DNA from 3 places in the Streptomyces poriticola genome. Region 2 is predicted to be linked to each of the others. Evidence: riboswitches for the same ligand, from Rfam matches in the RefSeq annotation. Region 2 holds a riboswitch; each other region holds the start of a gene.

Region 1 (7,224 bases), on a different contig from region 2:
CAGGAGACCGGCACGGAGGGCTTCCTGGTCGGGCTGGGCCTCGCCGTCCTCCCGGTCCCCCTGCTGCTGGCCGCGTTCCGCTGGCTGGACCGGGTCGACCCCGGTCCCTGGCGCAACCTGCTGTTCTCGTTCGCGTGGGGCGCCTTCGCCGCCGCGCTGATGGCGATCGTCGCCAACAGCTTCGCGACCCGCTGGATAGCCACCGCCACCGCCGATCCGGCCAGTGCCGACACCCTCGGCACCACGGTGATAGCCCCGGTCGTCGAGGAGACCGCGAAGGCGGCCGCCGTGCTGCTGGTCTTCCTCTTCCGCAGACGGGACTTCACCCGCGTCCTCGACGGCGTCGTCATCGCCGGTGTCACCGCCACCGGCTTCGCCTTCACCGAGAACATCCTCTACCTCGGCACCGCCTTCGGCACCGACCAGCTCAGCGGCGACCGGGGCATCGCCTCGGTCACCGCGGCGACGTTCTTCGTCCGCATCGTGATGTCGCCGTTCGCGCACCCGCTCTTCACGGTCCTCACCGGCATCGGCTTCGGCTTCGCCGCGCTCTCCGCCGGCGCCGACTCCGGCGGCCGGCGCGTCCGGCGGATCGGCCGGGTACTGCTCCCGCTCGCCGGTCTGCTGCTCGCGATGGGCCTGCACGCACTGTGGAACGGTTCGGCGTCGTTCGGGGAGTACGGCTTCTTCGCGGTGTACGCCGCGTTCATGGTGCCCGCGTTCGGGCTGCTGACCTGGCTGCTGATCTGGACCCGCCAGCGCGAACTGAGCACCGTACGCGCCGAGCTGCCCGCGTATGTCGCGGCCGGATGGCTGGCGCCCGCCGAGCCGCTCGCCCTGGGGTCGATGCGGGCCCGGCGCATCGCCCGCGATCACGCGCGGCATCTCGGCGGGAGGGAGGCGGCGCGGACGCTCGCGGAGTACGAGTCGTACGCGACCTCGCTGGCCCTCCTCCGGCACCGGGGCCGCCGGGGCAGGGCGGGCGCCGACTTCACGGTGCGGGAGCGGCAGCTGCTGGACGCCCTGTGGCACCGCAGGGCGGCAGCCGGCCCCGCGCTCGACCATGCGGCCCGTGCCACCGCACCGCCCGTGCCGTGGATTCCCGTTCAGCCGTGGGGTGCGGTTCAGTGGGCTCCGGCACCCGCGCACCGGCCGCCGCACCAGCCGTACGGCTCCTGGCCGGTACCCGTGAACCAAACAGGGCCGGTACCGATGAACCGGCAGCCCTGACGTCGGGGGGGATCGCCGTCAGGACCGCCGGCAGTCGGTAGCTGTGCCCTCCCGTGGCGGAGGGGCCGCCGTCAGGGGGTGAGGCCCTTGCTCTGCAGCCAGGCCATCGGGTCGATGCCGGAGGCGGACCCGCCGGGGTGCACCTCCAGGTGGAGGTGGGCGCCGGTCACGTTGCCGGTGGCGCCGACCCGGCCGATGACGTCGCCGGTGGTGACCTTCTGGCCGACGCTGACGCTGATCGAGGACTGGTGGGCATACCAGATCTCGGTGCCGTCGTCGAGGGTGAGCACGGTCTTGTAGCCGTAGGAGCCGTCCCAGCCGGCGGACGTGATCGTGCCGCTGTGCACGGCCTTGAGCAGGGTGCCGGTCGGCGCGGCGAAGTCCAGGCCGGTGTGGTAGCCGGAGGACCAGTAGGCGCCGGCCTGTCCGAAGCTGGAGGAGATGGTGTATGAGGAGGTCGGCAGCGTGTACTGCTTGGCGAGCTGCGCCAGCCGCTCGGCCTCGGCCTTCTTGCGGGCCTCCTCCTCGGCCTTCTTCTTCGCGGCGGCGGCCTTGGCCTCCGCCTCCTTGGCCGCCTTGGCGGCGGCCTCCGCGGCCTTCTTCTCGGCCGCGGCCTTGGCCTCGGCGGCGGCCTTGCTCTCGACCTGGTCCTGCTGCTGCTCGGCCTGCGCGATGATCCGGGCCCGCAGTGCCTCACCGGCGTCGGCGGCGCCCTCATCGGTGTCGGTCGAGGTCACGCCGATGGTGCTGAGCGGCGTCGCGGAGCCCTTGGGGGCCTCTTCCTCGTCCGAGATGAGGGAGCCGACGTTGGGCAGGTCGGGCATGGAGATCGACACCGGCGGCTTGCCGGTCTGCGCGCTGGCCATACCGCCCGCGCCGACCGCTGCTATGACGCCGACGCCCAGGACGGTGGAGCTGCGGGCGAGTCCGCCGCGCTGCTTGGCCACGCGGTGCCGACCGCGGACCGGGCGGACGGTCTCCGCGGTGGGGTTCCACTCGTCCCAGGGACCCTCGTCGGTGCGGCGGGCGCCGTAGACGAAGGTGTCGCCGTCCCGCTGGGTGAGGGTGTCGCCGTCCCGCTGGACGAACGGATTGCCGTCGGGCTGGGCGAACGCGTCGGCGTCACGCTGGACGAAGGTGTCGCCGTCGCGCTGACTCGGCACGAACGGGGCCTCGGGGGCAGGCCGGTTGGACGCCACGTGGGCGTACTCCTTTCCTTCCTTCTCCGCCTACCGGGTTAGCTGACGGGTTCGGAGCAGGAAGGTCTCCTACGCGCGTACACAAGTCCGTGACTCCACGGCCCGATACGCCCGATTCACCCCAAGGTGGTGGTTCCCCGGTTCCTGTGCATCTCTGCGCAGAATTCGGCGCGTGCGCACGGAGCCGCCTTCTGTGACGGCTGGGACGACCGCGCTGCGTTATCGAACGTTAATAGACCCGAGCCTCATATTCCAAGCTGTTCCTCTTGATCATTAACGATTTCGCCACGGACGCATGCCTCACGATCGGTGAAAACCGGGCGAGTTGACCCCGCCTCGGCGGACCCCGTACACCGACTGTTCATTGTTCAACACCTGACAGTGTGTCAGTTGTTATGCGGAGGGCGCTCGTCCGGTCACCACTCGTGACAATGATCAAGGAGAACCGCGGCCAGCGGCCCGGAGACCCGCGGCCCGGAGGCCCGCCAGGGGGACCGGGCGAACTCACGGCCGCCGTACGGCCAGCAGTGCCATGTCGTCCGTGGTCCCGCCTCCCGAGTGCCGGCGTACATCGTCCGCGAGGGCGTCGAGCAGTTCGCCGGGACGCCGGAAGACCCGCCCGGCGAGCCGCTCCCCGGGATCGTAGAACTCCCCGCGTGCGTCACGGGCCTCGGACAGCCCGTCGGTGTGCAGCAGCAGCGTGGCGCCACCGGGGAAGGCCGATTCGTGGGCGCGGTCGGGCCACGCGCCCAGCTCACCCATGCCGAGCGGCAGCGCGGCCTCACCGGCGGCCAGCGTGCGCAGCGTGCCGTCGCTGCGCAGCAGCAGCGGTGGCGGGTGGCCGCGGTTGAGCAGCCGCACGACGCCGTCGCCGTGCGGGAGTTCGGCCAGGACGGCGGTGGTGAAGCCCTCGGAGTCGTCCATCCCCGCGCGCCGGGTGCCCTCCCGGGCCAGCGCCCGTTCCAGCCGCTGCGCCACCGCCTCCAGCGTCGCCTCCTGCTCGGCGGCCTCCCGGAACGCCCCGATCACCACGGCCACCGCCGCCACCGCGCCCATCCCCTTGCCGCGTACGTCGCCCACGACGAGCCGCACTCCGTGCGGGGTGTCCTGCACCGCGTACAGGTCGCCGCCGATGTACGCGTCCGCCTGGGCGGCCTCGTACCGGGCCGCGATCTCGAAGCCGCCGACCCGCTCGGCGGGCACGGGCAGCACTGCGCGCTGAGCGGCCTCGGCGATCTCTCGAGCGGAGGCGAGCCGCTCGCCGGTGCGGCGGACGTAGGCGTTGACGAGCACGGCGAGGGCGGCGACCGTGGCGATGGTGACCAGCTCCGTGAGGGAGCCGTTCCGGTGCGCCGCGCCCAGCGAGAGCTGCAGCATGATCACCACGGCGACGGTCACCGCCCCCGTGAGGACGGTGCCGCGCCGCGAGCAGATCGGGGCGGCGGTCAGCGGCGCGGCCGTGTAGAGGGGCGCAGCGGTGAAGTCGCGCGGGGTGAGGATGTCGTACCCGGCGCCGGCCACGATCAGCAGTCCGGGCAGCAGCCGCACGAGGGTGCGGGCGTGCGGGCCTCGCCGCCACGCGGGCTCCGTAGGACGGCCCGTTCGGTCCGTTCGGTCCGTTCGGTCCGTTCGGCCCGTGCGGTCCGTGCGGCCCGTGCGGTCCGTGCGGCCCGTGCGGTCTGCGCGCACCCCACGCCCCGTACACCCGCTACGCCTTGTGCGGCCGCCGGCCCGCTCTGCACGTCGGACCCACCCTGTGCGTCCCGCCCGCCCTCTGCGTCCCTCACGCGCCGAACCCGCCGTACCCGCCGAACCCGCCGTACGTGCCGCACCGTCCGCAGGGTCGGTGGTGGGCGTGTCTCGGGGAAGCTCCAGCTCACCAGGCCGCACCACTCGCTCGTCTCCCGCCACGCCCGTACGGCTGCGCCGCTCCCGATCCCGCTCGTCCAGGGTTGCCGGACCCGGGGCGGGAAGCGACCGGTGAGGGCCGACCGGATGACAGGGAGCTCCGAGACGACAGGCAACCCCGAACGCACCGACGGCCGGGATCCTCATGGATCCCGGCCGTCGGCCTTCAGTAGCGGGGACAGGATTTGAACCTGCGACCTCTGGGTTATGAGCCCAGCGAGCTACCGAGCTGCTCCACCCCGCGTCGGTGTGTCACCAGTGTACGCCATGCGCAGGACACCCGGCACACAGGTTCCGGCGTCACCCCAGCAGGTGTCCGTTGGGTGCCTTGGCCCGCCCGGCGTACTCCGCCAGGACGACCACGTCCGCGCCGCCCGCGGCCAGCACTCCGCTGCCGTCGGCGGCGGTCACGAAGGTGTCCGGCTCGCGCCATGCCGTGACCACCCGGCGCACGCCCGCGTCGAGGACCAGGCGGGCGCAGGGCACGGGGCGGGAGGAGCGGTGGGCGCAGGGTTCCAGGCTGCTGTAGACCGTGGCGGTCGCCAGCCTCGGATCGGCCGGGTCGGTCTTCGCGAGGGCGGCTTCCTCCGCGTGCACGACCGGGTCACCGCCCTCCCGCGAGTAGCCGCGGGCGAGTTCCGTGCCGTCGGCCGCGACCACCACCGCCCCCACGCTGAACGCCGTCCGCGAGGGCGGGCACCGCGCCGCCAGCTCGCAGGCGAGCGCCAGCCAGTGCCGGTCGGCGGCGTTCGCGGCGCCGCGGCCGGTGCCTGGGGCGGTGGGCACGTAGCGCATGAGCACGACGTCCTCGATCCGCCGGGTCTCCAGCAGCCGCAGCCGGCCCCGCTGGTACGCGCCCGGTCCGAAGAGACGGGGCGCCGCCGGGTCGCCGACGAAGAGGGGCGCGAGGACCAGCTGGATCTCGTCGGCGAGTTCCTGGAGCAGCAGCTGGGTGTGGACGGTGCCGCCGCCCTCGACCATGAGCCGCCGCACCCCGCGCGCGTCGTGCAGGTACTCCAGTACCGCCCGCCACTCCAGTTCCTCGCCCAGGGTGACGATGTCGGCCGCCACGCCCAGTTCGCGGGCGCGGGCGGCGCCCCGGTCGGTGGTGAGGAGGAGCCGGTCGCCGCCGGTGTGCCAGAAGTGCGCCGCCGGATCCAGCTCGCCCGTACCGCTGACGGCGACCTTGAGCGGGTACTCCGGGCGGCCCTCGGCGATCCGGGCGGCTCGGCGCTCGGCGGAGTTGACCAGCAGCCGCGGGTTGTCGGCGCGGATGGTCCCGGCGCCGATCAGGATGGCGTCGGCTGCGGCCCGTACCTCGTCGACGCGGTCGAAGTCGGCCGGGCCGGAGAGCAGCAGCCGCTCGGGGCCGGTGTCGTCCAGAAAGCCGTCGAGGGAGACGGCGGCGGACAGCAGAACGTACGGGAGGGGCATCGGCGGGCTCCGGTGGGGCGAGTGCGCGCACTGGACGGGCTGGCTGGGCTGAACGGAGTGAGCTGACTGAACTTTCACCGTAGGGCGGGGGCTTCCTGCCGTGCGTCGGCCGGAAGACGTCAATGTAATATGCCCGCCTCGAACACCTGGATGCCTGACGGTTGCGGTTGCGGTGGGGGTGGCCGGTGTGAATGCAGGCCGTGACCAGTGGTGGCGTGGCCCGCTGGGACGAGCGTTCGCCGGGGAGGGCGGACCACCCGCGCTGGTCCTGCTCGAGGGGGCCGCGGGGACGGGGAAGACCCGGCTCGCCGAGCAGCTGGGGCGGTCGGCCCAGGAGCTGGGCGCGGAGTGCCTGCGGTGGCGTTGCGGCGGTGCCGAGGACCTGGAGCCGCCCGATCCGTCGGGCCGGCTGCTGCTGGTGGCCGACGATGTGCAGCGGGCGACCAGGGCCGAGCGGGACCGTCTGCGCGACGTGGTGGAGCGCGCCCGGCCGGGTCTGGCGATCGTGCTGGCCTACCGGGGCGAGGAGCTGGAAGATCCCGGGATGCCGCTGGGTGTGCCCGCTCCGCACTATCCGGACCGTCCGGCGGAGCTGGACGTGCTGCGGCACGAGGTCCGGCCGTGGGACGAGCCCATGGTGCGGCAGATCGCCGCGGGGATGCTCGGGGAACGGTGCACACCGGAGGCGGCGGCCCGGCTGCACGAGCTCTCCGGCGGGGTGGCGCGGGTCGTGACCGACCTGCTGTCCGGGGTGCGCAGGTCGGGGGGACAGCGGATCACGGCGGCCGACGTCGATGCCGCCGGGGTGCCGGTGCGGCTGGCGCAGCTGGTCCTGGCCCGGGTGACGGCGGTGTCGCCGGCCCGCCGGCCGCTGGTCTGGGCCGCCGCCGTACTGGGGGAGCCGGTGACCGCGGACGAGCTCGTCGAGGTGTCGGGCCTCGGGAGGCTCGCGGGCCGGGCCGCGCTGCTGAGTGCGCTGTCCGCCGCGGCGCTGGTGGAGACCGCCGAAGGGCACTACGCGTTTCCGGTGCCGCTCGCGGGAGCCGCGGTGTACCCGGTGGTCCCGGGGCCCGTGCGGCAGGATCTGCACCGCCGGGCGGCCGATGTGCTGATCCGCAGGCAACCGGTTCCCTGGACGTCGCTGGCCCGGCACCACCGGGCCGCCGGACGGGTCCGGGCCTGGCTGCGCGCGGTGGAGCGGGCCGCCGTGGCTGCCGCCGCTGCGGGCAGGCACCACGAGGCCATCGGGCTGCTGGAGCGGACGCTGGCCTCCCCGGCGGTGCCGGCGCAGGCGCGGGCCCGGCTGGCACCGGTGCTCGCGCGCAGTGCGGTGGTCGGTCTGCGTTCCGACCAGACCGTCGAGGTCCTCACCCAGATCGTCGAGGACGAGACGCTGCCGGTGTCGGTCCGGGGTGCGCTGCGGCTGGACCTCGGGCTGCTGTTGTGCAACCAG
Region 2 (7,224 bases):
GCCTGAGGGGCGGTGCTGGCCGCCGCGGACAGGGCTTCGGCCAGTCCGCCGAGCTCCACATGGACCACGAGGACGGGCTTGGCAGGCGCCGCGGCGACGGCCGAGCGCAGCGCCTCGGCGAGCTCTGCGTCGCCGGTGGTCGCGGAGTCCTCCCCCACCATCGGGATGGCGGTGACCACCACCGCGTCGCAGGTTTCGTCGGCCAGCGTCCGGGAGAGCGCGGCGTGGAAGTCGCCGGCCGAGGCCGAGGTGGTCAGGTCCAGCGGGGCGTGTGGGCGCAGCCCCTCGGCGAGGCAGGCGTCGTAGGTGAGCAGGCCCAGCGACTCGGAGTTGCCGAGGATCGCCACCCGCGGGCCGGTGGGCAGCGGCTGCCGGGCCAGCAGCAGGCCGGTGTCGACCAGGTCGGTGATCGTGTCGACCCGGATCACCCCGGCCTGCCGGAGCAGCGCGGAGACGGTGGCGTGCGGGAGCCGGGTGGCCCGCACGGCATGGCCCTGCGGTGCGGCGCTGCGGTGGCGGGCGCCCTGGACCACGACCAGCGGCTTGGCCGCGGCCGTCCGGCGGGCGAGCCGGGTGAACTTGCGGGGGTTGCCGATGGACTCCAGGTACATCAGGGCGACATCGGTGTCCGGGTCGTCGTACCAGTACTGGAGCACGTCGTTGCCGGAGACGTCGGCGCGGTTGCCGGACGAGACGAAGGTCGAGACGCCGGTCACGCCGGTGACCCCGCCGCCGCGCCGGTGCAGCCGGGAGAGCAGGGCGATGCCGATGGCGCCGGACTGGGCGAACAGCCCGATCCGGCCGGGGCGGGGCATCTCGGGGGCGAGGGAGGCGTTGAGCCGGACCTCTGGCGAGGTGTTGACGATCCCGAAGGCGTTGGGCCCGATGATGCGCATCCCGTACGTGCGCGCGTGCCGCACGAGGGCCCGCTGGCGCTCGCGACCGTCGGCGCCGCTCTCGGCGTAGCCGGCGGAGATCACTACCAGGCCCTGCACACCGTGCTCGCCGCACTCGGTGACGACCTCGGGGACATGGTCGGCGGGCACCGCGACCACCGCGAGGTCGACGTGGGCGTCGATGTCCCGCACCGAGCGGTGGGCTCGCACGCCGTCGAGCTCCTGCAGATCCTCGGGAAAGGCCCGGTTCACGGCGTACAGGCGGCCGGTGAAGCCGGCGTCCCGGATGTTGCCGAGGATGCTGCGGCCCACGCCGCCGGGTGTACGGCCGGTGCCGATGACGGCGACGGAGCCGGGCGCCAGGAGCCGCTGCACGGAGTGGGCCTCGGCGCGCTGTTCGCGCGCGTACTGCACGGCCAGCGAGCGGTCGGTGGGCTCGAGGTCGAACTCCAGCCGGACGACGCCGTCCTCGAAGCTGCGCTTCTGGGTGTACCCGGCGTCGGTGAACACCTTGATCATCTTGGTGTTGGCGGGGAGCACCTCTGCGGCGAAGCGGCGGATGCCTCGCTCCCGGGCGACGGCCGCGATGTGCTCGAGCAGCGCGGAGGCCACACCGCGGCCCTGATGGGCGTCCTGGACGAGGAAGGCGACCTCTGCCTCGTCGGCAGGTACCGAGGAGGGCGTGCCGTCGGGGCCGATGCGGTCGTAGCGCACGGTGGCGATGAACTCGCCGCCGACCGTGGCCGCGAGCCCCACCCGGTCCACGAAGTCGTGATGCGTGAAGCGGTGGACGTCCTTGGCGGACAGACGAGGGTACGGCGCGAAGAAGCGGTAGTACTTCGACTCGTCGGAGACCTGCTCGTAGAAGCTGACCAGGCGCTCGGCGTCATCGACGGTGATGGGGCGCACGCGCGCGGTGCCGCCGTCGCGCAGCACCACGTCGGCCTCCCAGTGCGCGGGATACTCGTGCCGGTCCGGCGAGGTCTGCATGGGCCCCAGAGTACGGCTCGCGTACGACAACGGCGCGGGGCAGTCTGTGGTGGACGACACGGTCGGGCCGAGGCCGCGGCGCGACCGCCGGCGGCGAGTCGTCGGGGCATGCTTCACGATGTGGGAAACTGGTCTAGACAACCCTGAACACCTGAAGGGCAGCATCACATGGCTGAGCGCCGCGTCAACGTCGGCTGGGCCGAGGGTCTCCACGCCCGCCCCGCCTCCATCTTCGTCCGAGCCGCCACGGCCACAGGCGTCCCGGTGACGATCGCCAAGGCCGACGGCAACCCCGTCAACGCGGCCTCCATGCTGGCCGTGCTGGGCCTGGGCGCCCAGGGCGGCGAGGAGATCGTCCTCGCCTCCGACGCCGACGGCTCGGACGCCGCTCTGGACCGGCTGGCGAAGCTGGTCTCCGAAGGGCTCGAGGAGCTTCCCGAGACCGTCTGAGGCCCGCCTTGTCCTCAGCTCCACGAAAGGCCCGCCCGGATCACCGGACGGGCCTTTCGCTTTTCTTTTTTCGGGCAGCAGAAAACAGGGCCCCCGAATTGCCTGTTCTTTGTATACGGCGCCGGTGTTAATTCCGCAGGCTCGGCATGTTTACGGGACGTTGCGAATGCCTCACACGCGCCGGCCGCTCGCCGCCGGAGGCGAAGCGCGGCCGGTGCGCCGGGGCCGCCCGTTCGACGTGCAGCGCGGTGAGCGCGCGGGCCCGCTCGCCGTCCCCGCGGGCCACCGCGTCGACGATGGCACCGTGCTCCGTCCAGGACTCCACCGGGCCGGCCGGCGGCTCCACCGCGTACATCCAGGCGATCTTGTGCCGCAGCTGGGCCAGCATCGCGATCAGCGCGGGACTGCCGGAGGACTGGGCCAGTGTCTCGTGGAACCAGCCGTCCAGTGAGCGCAGGTCGTCGCTGGTGCCCTGGCGCGCCCGCTGCTGCCCCAGCCGGACCAGGCCGCGCAGCACCTTCAGATGCGCCTCGGTGCGGCGCTGGGCCGCCCGGGCGGCGCCGAGGGGTTCGAGGAGCAGCCGCATCTCCAGCAGATCGGCGGCCTCCTGCTCGGTCGGTTCCGCCACGCACGCGCCCGCGTGCCGCCGGGTGACGACGAAGCCCTCGGCCTCCAGGGTGCGCAGCGCCTCGCGCACCGGGACCCGGGAGACGCCGTAGCGCCGCGCGAGCAGCTCCTCGGTGAGCCGGCTGCCGCGCTCGTAGACACCGGCGACGATGTCGTCCCGGATCGCCGTGCAGACCGAGTGCGCCGGAATACGCATGACCGACCTCCGCCTTAATCCCCGTGCAACGTCGTCGAGTGACGTGCGTTCCGTGACTCTATGGCAATGAGCGGGAATTTCCGACGGCGGGTCGGAATCCATGGCTATTTTTTGGACAGACGGACGTTCGAAAAAGTCCGAAAGCCCCGGCTCGGGGCCGGGGCTTCGGGGTGCGGCGTGGGGTGCGGCTCGCGGCTGCCGCTCCGGGCCGCCGCGGCGGCGGGGTCAGAGGCTGACGCCGTGGGCCCGCAGATAGGCCACGGGATCGATGTCCGAGCCGTACTCGGCGCCGCTGCGGGCCTCGAAGTGCAGGTGTGGTCCGGTGACGTTGCCGGTCGCACCGGACAGACCGATCTGCTGGCCCGGGGTGACGCTCTGGCCCACCGAGACGCCGACGGAGGACAGGTGACCGTACTGGGTGTACGTCCCGTCGTGCATCTTGATCACGACTTGATTGCCGTACGCCCCGCCCCAGCCGGCCTCGACGACCGTGCCGGTGCCCACCGCGCGCACGGAGGTGCCGGACGCGGCATGGAAGTCGACACCGGTGTGACTGCCGGAGGACCACACACCGCCGCCGGCCCGGTAGGAGGTGGACACGTAGGAGCCGCTGATCGGGGCGACGAAGGTGTTCAGTCGCTTGCGCTCGGCCTCGCGAGCGGCGCGCTCCCTGGCCTCCCGGGCCTGCTCGGCCGCCTCGCGGGCCCGCTCCCGGGCGGCCTGCTCGGCCCGCTCCCGGGCTGCGGCGTCCTCGGCGGCCTGCCGCTGGGCCTCGGCCTGGGCGTCGATCTGGTCGGCCACGGAATCGCCGATGGTGACGACCGGGGTGAGACCGGTCTGCTCCGCCGCGGGTTCGGCGGCGAGCGCGGGGGCCGCGAGGGTGCCCACCACGCCGCTGGTGGTGAGGGCGGCGACGCCCGCCGCGCGGGCGGTGGTGCGCTGTATCCGGCTGGGCCGGCGGTGCTTCCCGGTGGCGCGCGTGAACGCCATGTACAGGCTCGTCCTTTCCTTCCCTGTCGCCTACCGGGTTAGCTGACGGGTTCGGAGCAGGAAGGTCTCCTACGGACCCCCTCGCTGCGCGCGGGCGTCCGATTCACCCCAGGGACTGCGTTGGGTCCCCGGCTCCCCTGGCTCGCGCCGTACGGGGACTCGGCGATGACTGTCCGGTGCCGCGGGCGCGGCGCACTGCATGACGAACAGCCCGGAAGACGCTAAGGGGGCCAACTTTCAATTCCCAAACGGATCGGCCCTTTTGTAGCGCACACCACAGGCCAGACGGGGAACCTCTCCCTCAATTCGGACATAGCAGGGCCCTGGTGACGCCTGCGCCACCAGGACCCCACGCGCGTGCCGCTGAGGTGCGGTCTACTCGGCGGTCACGACGGTGACTTCACCGATGCCGAGCGCCTCGACGGGATCCTTGATCTCGGCTGCGTCGCCGACCAGAACGGTCACCAGCCGGTCCTCCGGGAAGGCGTTGACGACCGCCGCGGTGGCCTCGACGGTGCCGGTCGCGGCGAGCTGCTGGTACAGCGTGGCCTGGTAGTCGTCCGGCAGGTGCTGCTCGACCTGGTCGGCCAGCGTGCCGGCCACGGCCGCCGCGGTCTCGTACTTCAGCGGCGCCACCCCCACCAGGTTCTGCACGGCGACGTCGCGCTCGGCGTCGGTGAGCCCCTCCGCGGCGAGCATGCGCAGCACGGTCCACAGGTCGGCGAGAGCCGGACCGGTGTTCGGGGTGTCGACGGAACCGCTGATGGCGAGCATCGCCGCGCCGGTGCCGTCCGGGACGGAGAGCAGGACCTGCCCGAAGGACCGCACCCCGTAGGTGTAGCCCTTCTCCTCGCGCAGGACGCGGTCCAGGCGGGAGGTCAGGGTGCCGCCGAGGCAGTAGGTGCCGAGCACCTGTGCGGGCCATACGCGGTCGTGCCGGTCGGGCCCGGTGCGGCCGATCAGCAGCTGCGTCTGGACGGCGCCCGGGCGGTCCACGATGACCACCCGGCCGGTGTCGTCGGCGGACACCGGGGGCACCGGGCGGGACTCGGCCGGGGAGCCGGTCCATGCGCCGAGGGTGTCGCCGAGCAGCGCGTCGAGGTCGATGCCGGTGAGATCGCCGACGACCACCGCGGTGGCCGTGGCGGGGCGCACATGCCGCTCGTAGAAGGCGCGTACGGCCGCGGAGTCGATGCTCGCGACCGTCTCTTCGGTGCCCTGGCGCGGACGCGACATGCGCGAGTCGGCCGGGAACAGCTCCTTGGAGAGCTCCTTGGCCGCACGGCGCGCGGGGTTGGCGAGCTCGTGCGGGATCTCGTCGAGCCGGTTGCGCACCAGCCGTTCGACCTCGCTGTCGGCGAACGCGGGCGCCCGGAGGGCATCGGCGACCAGCCCGAGCCCCTTGGCCAGGCGGGAGGCCGGGACCTCCAGGCTGAGCCGCACGCCGGGGTGGTCGGCGTGCGAGTCGAGGGTGGCACCGCAGCGCTCCAGCTCTGCGGCGAACTCCTCGGCGGAGTGCTTGTCGGTGCCCTCGGAGAAGGCGCGCGCCATGATCGTGGCGACGCCGTCGAGGCCGGCCGGCTCGGCGTACAGCGGGGCTTGCAGGAGCACCTCGACGGCGACGACCTGCTGGCCGGGGCGGTGGCAGCGCAGAACGGTGAGGCCGTTTCCGAGCGTGGTGCGGTCGGGGGCGGGGAACGCCCACGGCTTGGGCTCGCCCGCCCGGGGCCGGGGGTGGAAGTCCATCGTGGCGAGCTCGGTCACTGGTCCGACTCCTCGGTCTCGTCGGTGGCCTCGGCGGCGTCTGCGGCTTCGGGTGCGGTCGGCTCGTAGACGAGCACCGCGCGGTTGTCGGGGCGCAGGCGGGCTGCGGCCACCTCCCGGACCTCGTCGGCGGTGATGTCGAGCACCCGCTGGACGGCGGTGAGGGCGAGCTGCGGGTCGCCGAACAGGACCGCGTACCGGCAGAGTTCGTCGGCGCGGCCCGCGACGGTGCCGAGTCGGTCCAGCCACTCGCGCTCCAGCTGGGCCTGGGCGCGCTCCATCTCCTCCGCCGTCGGGCCCTCCTGGGCGAACCGGGCCAGCTCCTCGTCGATGGCGGCCTCGATGACCGGCACCTCCACGTCGCCGGAGGCCTTGACGTCCAGCCAGCCCAGCGAGGGTGCCCCGGCCAGCCGCAGCAGGCCGAACCCGGCGGCCACCGCGGTGCGGTCGCGCCGCACCAGGCGGTTGTAGAGACGGGAGGACTCACCGCCACCGAGTGCGGTGAGCGCCAGGTCGGCCGCGTCGCACGCGCGCGTGCCGTCGTGGGGCAGCCGGTACGCGGCCATCAGGGCGCGGGCCGGGACCTCCTCCTCGACGATCTCGCGCAGCTGCCCGCCGATGACCTCGGGCAGTTCGCCGTCACGCGGGGCGGGCTTGCCGTCGTGCGCGGGGATGGAGCCGAAGTACCTCTCGATCCAGGCGAGGGTCTGCCCGGGGTCGATGTCGCCGACGACCGACAGCACCGCGTTGTTCGGCGCGTAGTAGGTGCGGAAGAACGCGCGCGCGTCCTGGAGGGTGGCCGCGTCCAGGTCGGCCATCGAACCGATCGGCGTGTGGTGGTACGGGTGGCCCTCGGGATAGGCGAGGGCGGTCAGCTTCTCGAACGCCGTGCCGTAGGGGACGTTGTCGTAGCGCTGGCGGCGCTCGTTCTTGACCACGTCCCGCTGGTTCTCCATCGACTCGTCGTCCAGGGCGGCGAGCAGGGAGCCCATGCGGTCGGCCTCCAGCCAGAGGGCGAGCTCCAGCTGGTGGGCGGGCATGGTCTCGAAGTAGTTGGTGCGCTCGAAGCTGGTGGTGCCGTTGAGCGAGCCGCCGGCGCCCTGCACCAGTTCGAAGTGGCCGTTGCCCTCGACCTGTGCGGAGCCCTGGAACATGAGGTGCTCGAAGAGGTGAGCCAGGCCGGTACGCCCCTTGACCTCGTGCCGGGAGCCGACGTCGTACCAGAGGCACACCGCCGCGACCGGGGTCAGGTGGTCCTCGGAGAGCACCACGCGCAGCCCGTTGGCCAGGCGGTGCTCGGTCGCTGTCAGG
Region 3 (7,224 bases), on a different contig from region 2:
AGAGGCCGGACAGGCCGCAGGCCCGCAGCAGGGCACCGGCGTCCGGGGCCGGACCCTGGCCCAGCACCGCCCCCTGGCAGTCCGAGACGCCCAGGCCGATCGCGCGGCCCTGGCCCAGCGGACCCCGCTCGTACGGCAGGAATCCGGCCGGTTCCCGGCCGTCGTACAGGACCGCCACCCGGGCCCCGGGCCGCACCCGGCCCACTGCCTCGGTGAACTCCGGTTCCATGAACGGGTTCCGCGGCGCCTGCGACTTGGCGCGCAGTTCGCGCCAGTGCTCCCGGTCCCCCTCGCCCAGCTCGTGCGGGCGCAGCACACGTACGCGTCCCATGCTCAACTCGACCCCCCGATCAAGTCCCCCCTGGACAAACAGGAAGGTACCGCCGGAGCCGTCCGGAGGGTAGGTAGCGGAGCATGTTGTTGCCAATCGGTGCACAGGCCCTTAACCGGCTTTAGTCCGTGATCCGATAGCTTTCGGACACAAACGTCCTGATGCGGACCTGTTCTTGACCGTCACGCGTGCGTTCTGCTTCGCATGCGTTCCGTGGGTGAGTCGGTGGGGCGCGATGTCCGTATTCTCTGATCATGGACCCCACCGCATATGCACTCGTCGCCACCGATCTCGACGGAACCCTGCTCCGGGGCGACGACACCGTCTCCGATCGGTCGCTCGCCGCGCTCACGCGGGTGACCGGGTCCGGTGCGCGGCATCTGGTGGTGACGGGCCGCCCGGCGCCCCGGGTGCGGCCGCTCCTCGCCGACCTCGGCTGCAAGGGGCTCGCGGTGTGCGGTCAGGGAGCGCAGCTGTACGACGCCCGGGCGGACCGTCTGCTGTGGTCGGTCACCCTGGACCGGGAGCTGGCAGAGACCGCGCTGGGCAAGATCGAGGCCGAGGTGGGGCAGGTGTACGCGGCCGTCGACCAGGACGGCGTCGACGGGCTCACACTGATCGAGCCGGGGTATCTGATGCCGCACCCGACGCTGCCCGCCGTGCGGGTCGGCCGGCGCGAGGATCTGTGGTCCGAACCGATCAGCAAGGTGCTGCTGCGCCATCCCGACCTGTCCGACGACGAATTGGCGGCCACCGCGCGCGCGGTGGTCGGTTCGCTGGCCACGGTCACCATGTCGGGGCCGGGGACCGTGGAGCTGCAGCCCTGCGGCATCACCAAGGCGACCGGTCTGGCGCTGGCCGCCGCGCAGCTGGGGCTGAGCCCGGAACAGACCATCGCCTTCGGTGACATGCCCAACGACATCCCCATGTTCGACTGGGCGGACCGCGGTGTGGCGATGGCCAACGCACATCCCGAACTGCGGGCGGTGGCCGACGAGGTCACCCTGTCGAACGAGGACGACGGCATCGCCGTCGTCCTCGAGCGACTGTACGGGCGGTGATCAGGGGGAATCCTGCCGCGCCTCCGGGGTGCCTCAGTACGGACCGTAGACGTTGTCGATCGAGCCGTACCGGTGGGCCGCGTAGTTGCAGGCGGCGGTGATGTTGGCGACCGGGTCGTACGGGTCCCAGGAGGTGCCGGGCACGTGGTAGGCGCGGAAGGTCGGGTCGATGACCTGGAGCAGGCCCTTGGACGGGGTGCCGTTGGCCGCGTTGATGTCCCAGTTGTTGATGGCGTACGGGTTACCGGACGACTCCCGCATGATGTTGCGGTGGATGCCGTTGTACGAGCCGGGGATGCCGTGCTGCGCCATGACGGCGAGCGACTCGCGGATCCAGCCGTCGAGGTTGTTGGAGTAGGCCGTCGTCGCGGTCGTGACGGTCGCCGGGGCAGCGGGAGCGGCGGCGGCGGTGGTAGCGCCGACGAGCGGCAGCGCGAGCACGGCGGCGCCCGTGCCGGCGACGGCGAGCGTGCGGGCGAGGCGCGAGGTCCGGGTGGTCAGGGCGGGGCGAAGGGAGCCGAAGGCAGCCATGTGAAGGATTCCTCTCCTACGCCTGCGAGGTGAGCTGTCGGGTTCGGGCGGGAGGTGCCCGGCCGCGCCCTGACGGGCGTGGCTTCACCCCGAGCCGTTCCGGTCGGTGACCGGCGCGGCGACTTACCTGGGTCCCCCGCTCCTGCCGTGCGTGAGTTGGTCGGTCGATGGGTTCCGTCCGGGCGGCGGCAGGACTCGGCGTCCGCCCGACAGGCCGGGAACGTATGCGAGAGCACATGTCCGGAACAAGTGCAGGATTCACACAAGCAGCGCTTTGACCATGATCCGAGGCTTTTGGTGTGCTTGATCCTTTGTGGGCGCCAAGGGTCAACTGGCTTGCGAGGTAAAGGAGGAGTAAGTGGCGAGGTGACTGCCGGGCCGAGAGGCTCGCGTGAGCCAACTCACCCGCGATCGCATCTACGGCAAATCGGGCAATACAGCCAACTAGGAGTCAACCGCCCACTCGTGGGCGGGATCGTGCGATTGCGCGTCGAATGGGTGACGTCGGCGGGGCCGGGGGCGTTGGGAGGGGTGCCGGGGCCCTGGGCGGGCCGCGCGTCGCGGTCGCGCCCGCCGGTCGGTATCGATCAAAATCTCTCCATATCACCTGATCGAAAACATACCGCTCATGATCCGATACCGACCGGCCTGTAACGGTGGGCGCTAGCGGTGATCGAAACGTGACCGGATACGCTGACTCGAGTGATGGCAGCGACCTATCGACAAGCCGGGTAACCGCCAGTAGACACCAGCAGACAGGAGACCCCTCGTGACCGTCGTCGGGCCGTTCGGGCTGAGCGTGCGGGACCAGGCTCTGGAAGCCGATGTCCAGGTCGGTTTGGCGGCTGTCGAGGAAGGGTTGCTCGAGGCAACCAAGAGCGAGGTGCCCTTCATCACCGAGGCCGCCCAGCACCTGGTGCGGGCCGGCGGCAAGCGGTTCCGGCCGCTGCTCGTGATGCTCGCGGCCCAGTTCGGTGACCCGTACGCGCCCGGTGTCGTGCCGTCGGCCGTCGTCGTGGAGCTGACCCACCTCGCCACGCTCTACCACGACGACGTGATGGACGAGGCCGCCGTCCGCCGCGGGGTGGCCAGCGCGAACACTCGCTGGGGCAACTCGGTCGCCGTCCTGACCGGCGACTTCCTGTTCGCCCGGGCCTCACAGATTCTCGCCGACCTCGGACCGGAGGCGGTCCGGGTGCAGGCGCTGGCGTTCGAGCGGCTGGTCACCGGGCAGATCCTGGAGACGGCCGGCCCCCAGGACGGCCGCGACCCGGTCGACCACTACCTGGATGTGCTGGCCGGCAAGACCGGTTCGCTGGTGGCGGTGTCCTGCCGGTTCGGCGCGATGATGTCCGGCGCCGACGAGCGGCTGGTGGACGTGATCAGCCAGTACGGCGAGCGGCTCGGCGTCGCCTTCCAGCTCGCGGACGACGTGCTGGACATCGCCTCCGACTCGCGCGAGTCGGGCAAGACCCCGGGCACGGACCTGCGCGAGGGCATCCCGACCCTGCCGGTGCTGCGGCTCCGGGAGCGGACGGCCCGCCTGGGCCTCGCCGAGGACCGCGCGCTGTGCGAACTGCTCGACTCCGACCTCAGCGACGACGGGCGCCACGCGGAGGCACTGCGCCTGCTGCGCGCCCACCCCGCGCTGGAGCAGGCCCGGCGGGACACCGTTCGCTATGCCGAGGACGCCCGCGCCGCCCTGACCCCGCTGCCGGAGTGCGACGCGAAGGCCGCGCTGGTGGAACTGTGCGACGCGGTGGTGCACCGGGCCGGTTAGTCTCCCGCCCCTCTCTTCCTCTCCTCCCTTTCCTCCTCTTTCCCTCCCCTTCTCTCCCTCCTCCTCGCCGTCTACCCCACTCGCCCGTTCGTCGGCCTGGGCGGGTGGCGCGCGTCACACGACCCCTACTGGTCGGGGGAGGTGTCATGCCGTCATGTCATACCCCAGCAGTACACGCAGTTGGCTCCGCGGTCTGACGCTTCTGCGGCGCGGATTTGGTGGGATGGACACCACGGAAAACACCACTCCTCACCGATTCGGGTGAGAATGGCGGCTCAGGGGTGGACGAGTGCGAGGTCGCGAGAAAGCCGCCGCCGACGACGGAGGTAGGGCACACATGGCACCGTACGAATCCGACGGCATCAAGACCGCCGGACAGGACGAGGAGCGCCGGGCGGGGAGGCGGCGCAAGGCCGCACGGTACGTCGTCCCGGTCACGGTGATGGGCGTGGCGGCCGCCACGATCGGGCTCGTTCCCGCGCTCGCCGACTCCGGGGACCCCGACCTCCCGGAGATCACCGCTCAGGAACTCATCGAGAAGATCGCCACGTCGGACGTGGAGCAGCTGTCCGGCACGGTGAAGATCAGCACCGATCTCGGCCTCCCGGATCTCGGCGGTCTGGAGAGCGGCCTGATGTCCGGCGGCCTGGGCGCCGGCGAGGACGGCGGTTCCGCCGCCGATCCCCAGGCCCGGCTGACGGAGCTGGCCAGCGGCACCCACACGCTGCGGGTCGCGGCCGACGGACCCGACCGGCAGAAGGTGTCAGTGCTCCAGGACGCCGCCGAGTACAGCCTGATCCACGACGGCAAGGACGTCTGGGGCTACGACAGCGCGTCCAACGAGGTCTACCACGCCACTGTCTCCGACCAGGCCGAGGAGTCGCACGAGCAGCCGCCCGCCACCCCGAAGGACTTCGCCGAAGAGGCGTTGAAGGCGGTCGACGACACCACGTCCGTCACCGTGGACGGCACGGCGCAGGTCGCCGGCCGGGACGCGTACCGGCTCGTGATCGACCCCAAGCAGTCCGGAACCACGGTCGGCGCGATCACCGTGGCGGTGGATGCCAGGACCGGGATGCCGCTGAAGTTCACACTGACCCCGGCCGCCGGCGGCGCCGCCGTGGTCGACGCGGGCTTCACCCAGGTGAGCTTCGCCAAGCCGGACGCGTCGACCTTCGACTTCGAGCCGCCCAAGGGCGCGAAGATCACCGAGGACGGCGCGCTGGAGGACCAGGCGCCGGAGCACGGCCAGAAGTCGGAGGAGGAGCTGGCAAAGGGCTTCGACGGCCTGAGCGTCATAGGCGAGGGCTGGAACGCGGTCGCGTCCTTCGACACCGGCGGCGAGGGTCTGCCGACGGCCTCCGCGGGCGGCGACCTCGGCGGGTTCCTGGACTCGCTCGGTGACCAGGTCACCGGTTCCTTCGGCTCGGGCACGGTCTTCAAGACCCGCCTGATCAACGCCCTGATCACGGAGGACGGCAAGGTGTACGTCGGCGCCGTCACCAAGGACACCCTGGTCCAGGCGGCGAACGGGAACTGACGGTCCGGGCCGGCGAACCGGGGCCGACGACCGGTTCGCCAGTCCGTACGGAGGGCGGAGCGTCCGCACGGAGGGAAAAGAGAGTCCGTACGCAGGGCGGCGCGTCTGTACGCAGGGCGGCGTATCCGTACGCAGGGCGGCGCGTCTGCACGCAGGACGAGCGTCCGTACTCGGGGTAGCGAGGGAGCCGATGGACGAACCGAGCGAGGGCGAGGGTGATGCCGTCATCGCCACACGCGCGCTCACCAAGCGTTACCGCGGTGGCCAGCTCGCCGTGGACGGCCTGGACCTGACCGTTCCGGCGGGCAGCGTCTTCGGCTTCCTCGGCCCCAACGGCTCGGGCAAGACCACCACCATCCGCATGCTGATGGGCCTGATCGAGCCCACATCGGGGACGGCAGCCGTGCTGGGCAGACCGATGCCGGGCGCGGCCCGCGCCGTAGTGCCGTGGGTAGGCGCTCTCATCGAGGGTCCGGCCCTGTACGGCCATCTGTCCGGGCGCGACAACCTGCTCCGGTACGACGCCGCCGACCCCACCGCCGATCCGCGCACCCGGCGCGAGCGGGTCGCGTCGGCGCTGGACCGGGTCGGCCTCACAGCCGCGGCCACGAAGAAGGCGAAGGCCTACTCGCTGGGGATGAAACAGCGGCTGGGGCTCGCGGCGGCGCTGCTGCAGCCGCGTCGCCTGCTGGTCCTCGACGAGCCGACCAACGGACTCGACCCGCAGGGCATGCGCGAGATCCGCACCCTGGTGCGCGAGCTGGCCTCCGACGGCACCACCGTGTTCCTCTCCTCCCATCTGCTGGACGAGATCGACCAGGTGTGCACGCACGCCGCCGTGATGGCCCAGGGCCGGCTGATCGTCCAGGGGTCGGTGGCGGACCTGGCCGCGGGCGTGCGCGGCCGACTGGTGGTGACCACGCCGGACACCACGGACGCGGCCCGGGTGCTCAAGGAGCAGGGCGCCGCGGACGTCGTCACCGCCGAGGACCGGGTGACGGCGCAGCCGCCGGGCCATGACCTGGCCGAGGTGAACGCCGCTCTGGTGGCGGCCGGGGTGCGCGTACGCGGCTTCGGACTGGAACGGGCCTCTCTGGAGGACGCGTTCGTGGCCCTGACCGGGGAGGGGTTCGATGTCGCGGGCTGAGTCAGGGCCTGAGACGCAGGCCGGCACGCGGACCGGGGCACGGAAGGGTACGGGGGCCGGGTCTGCGGCGTGGCCGTCCGCCCGTGAGCCGAGCGTGCTGTGGACGTTCGGGCTGCTGCGCAGCGAGCTGCTGACCACCTTCCGGCGCTGGCGCACCCTTGCGCTGCTCGCTGTGCTCGCCGCCGTACCGGTGCTGGTCGGGATCGCTGTCAGGATCGAGACGAGCGACGGTTCCCCGGTCGGTGGTGGCGGGGGCGGCGAAGGCGGGGCGGGCCCTGCGTTCATCGCCCAGATCACCAACAACGGCCTGTTCCTGGTCTTCACCGCGCTGGCAGCCACGCTGCCGTTCTTCCTGCCGATGGCCGTCGGGGTCGTCGCGGGCGATGCCATAGCCGGCGAGGCGAGCGCGGGCACGCTGCGCTATCTGCTGGTCGCCCCGGCCGGGCGCACCCGCCTGCTGTTCACCAAGTACGTCACGGTGATCGTCTTCTGCCTGGCCGCCACCCTCGTGGTCGCGGTCTCGGCGCTGGCGGCCGGGGCGCTGCTGTTCCCGCTCGGTGACCTGACGACCATCTCGGGCACGCGGATCTCGTTCGCCGAGGGCCTGGGCCGGGCCCTGCTGATCGCGCTGGTCGTCGCCGCGTCACTCGTCGGCGTCGCGGCCCTCGGCCTGTTCGTCTCCACCCTCACCGGCAGCGGCATCGCGGCGATGGCGACCACCGTGGGGCTGCTGATCACCGTCCAGATCCTCGACCAGATACCCCAGCTCCGCGCGGTCCAGCCGTACTTCTTCTCCCACTACTGGCTGTCCTTCGCCGACCTGATGCGCGATCC

Evidence for each region. A riboswitch is a leader RNA that binds a small molecule or an ion and turns the genes downstream of it on or off. The one in region 2 is predicted to bind cyclic di-AMP.
Region 1: it holds a riboswitch for cyclic di-AMP, as region 2 does, so the genes downstream of both, V5O46_RS24110 (M23 family metallopeptidase) here and V5O46_RS28685 (M23 family metallopeptidase) in region 2, are expected to answer to the same signal.
Region 3: it holds a riboswitch for cyclic di-AMP, as region 2 does, so the genes downstream of both, V5O46_RS15205 (transglycosylase SLT domain-containing protein) here and V5O46_RS28685 (M23 family metallopeptidase) in region 2, are expected to answer to the same signal.

Annotation. Positions count from the first base shown of each region.
Region 1 is NZ_JBAGKH010000023.1:92,578-99,801, reverse strand. Features, by position in the region: gene V5O46_RS24115 (PrsW family intramembrane metalloprotease) at 1-1,230, shown strand, start outside; gene V5O46_RS24110 (M23 family metallopeptidase) at 1,302-2,429, opposite strand; cyclic di-AMP (ydaO/yuaA leader) riboswitch at 2,442-2,610, opposite strand; gene V5O46_RS24105 (PP2C family protein-serine/threonine phosphatase) at 2,934-3,977, opposite strand; tRNA gene V5O46_RS24100 (tRNA-Met) at 4,508-4,581, opposite strand; gene V5O46_RS24095 (dihydrofolate reductase family protein) at 4,638-5,771, opposite strand; gene V5O46_RS24090 (LuxR C-terminal-related transcriptional regulator) at 5,959-7,224, shown strand, end outside.
Region 2 is NZ_JBAGKH010000037.1:43,138-50,361, reverse strand. Features, by position in the region: partial or broken gene V5O46_RS28700 (GNAT family N-acetyltransferase) at 1-1,886, opposite strand, end outside; gene V5O46_RS28695 (HPr family phosphocarrier protein) at 2,055-2,336, shown strand; gene V5O46_RS28690 (GntR family transcriptional regulator) at 2,464-3,159, opposite strand; gene V5O46_RS28685 (M23 family metallopeptidase) at 3,385-4,149, opposite strand; cyclic di-AMP (ydaO/yuaA leader) riboswitch at 4,162-4,324, opposite strand; gene V5O46_RS28680 (M16 family metallopeptidase) at 4,525-5,913, opposite strand; gene V5O46_RS28675 (M16 family metallopeptidase) at 5,910-7,224, opposite strand, start outside.
Region 3 is NZ_JBAGKH010000008.1:164,722-171,945, forward strand. Features, by position in the region: gene V5O46_RS15195 (GNAT family N-acetyltransferase) at 1-331, opposite strand, end outside; gene V5O46_RS15200 (HAD family hydrolase) at 586-1,392, shown strand; gene V5O46_RS15205 (transglycosylase SLT domain-containing protein) at 1,426-1,923, opposite strand; cyclic di-AMP (ydaO/yuaA leader) riboswitch at 1,928-2,096, opposite strand; gene V5O46_RS15210 (polyprenyl synthetase family protein) at 2,693-3,703, shown strand; gene V5O46_RS15215 (LolA family protein) at 4,041-5,243, shown strand; gene V5O46_RS15220 (ABC transporter ATP-binding protein) at 5,434-6,390, shown strand; gene V5O46_RS15225 (ABC transporter permease) at 6,377-7,224, shown strand, end outside.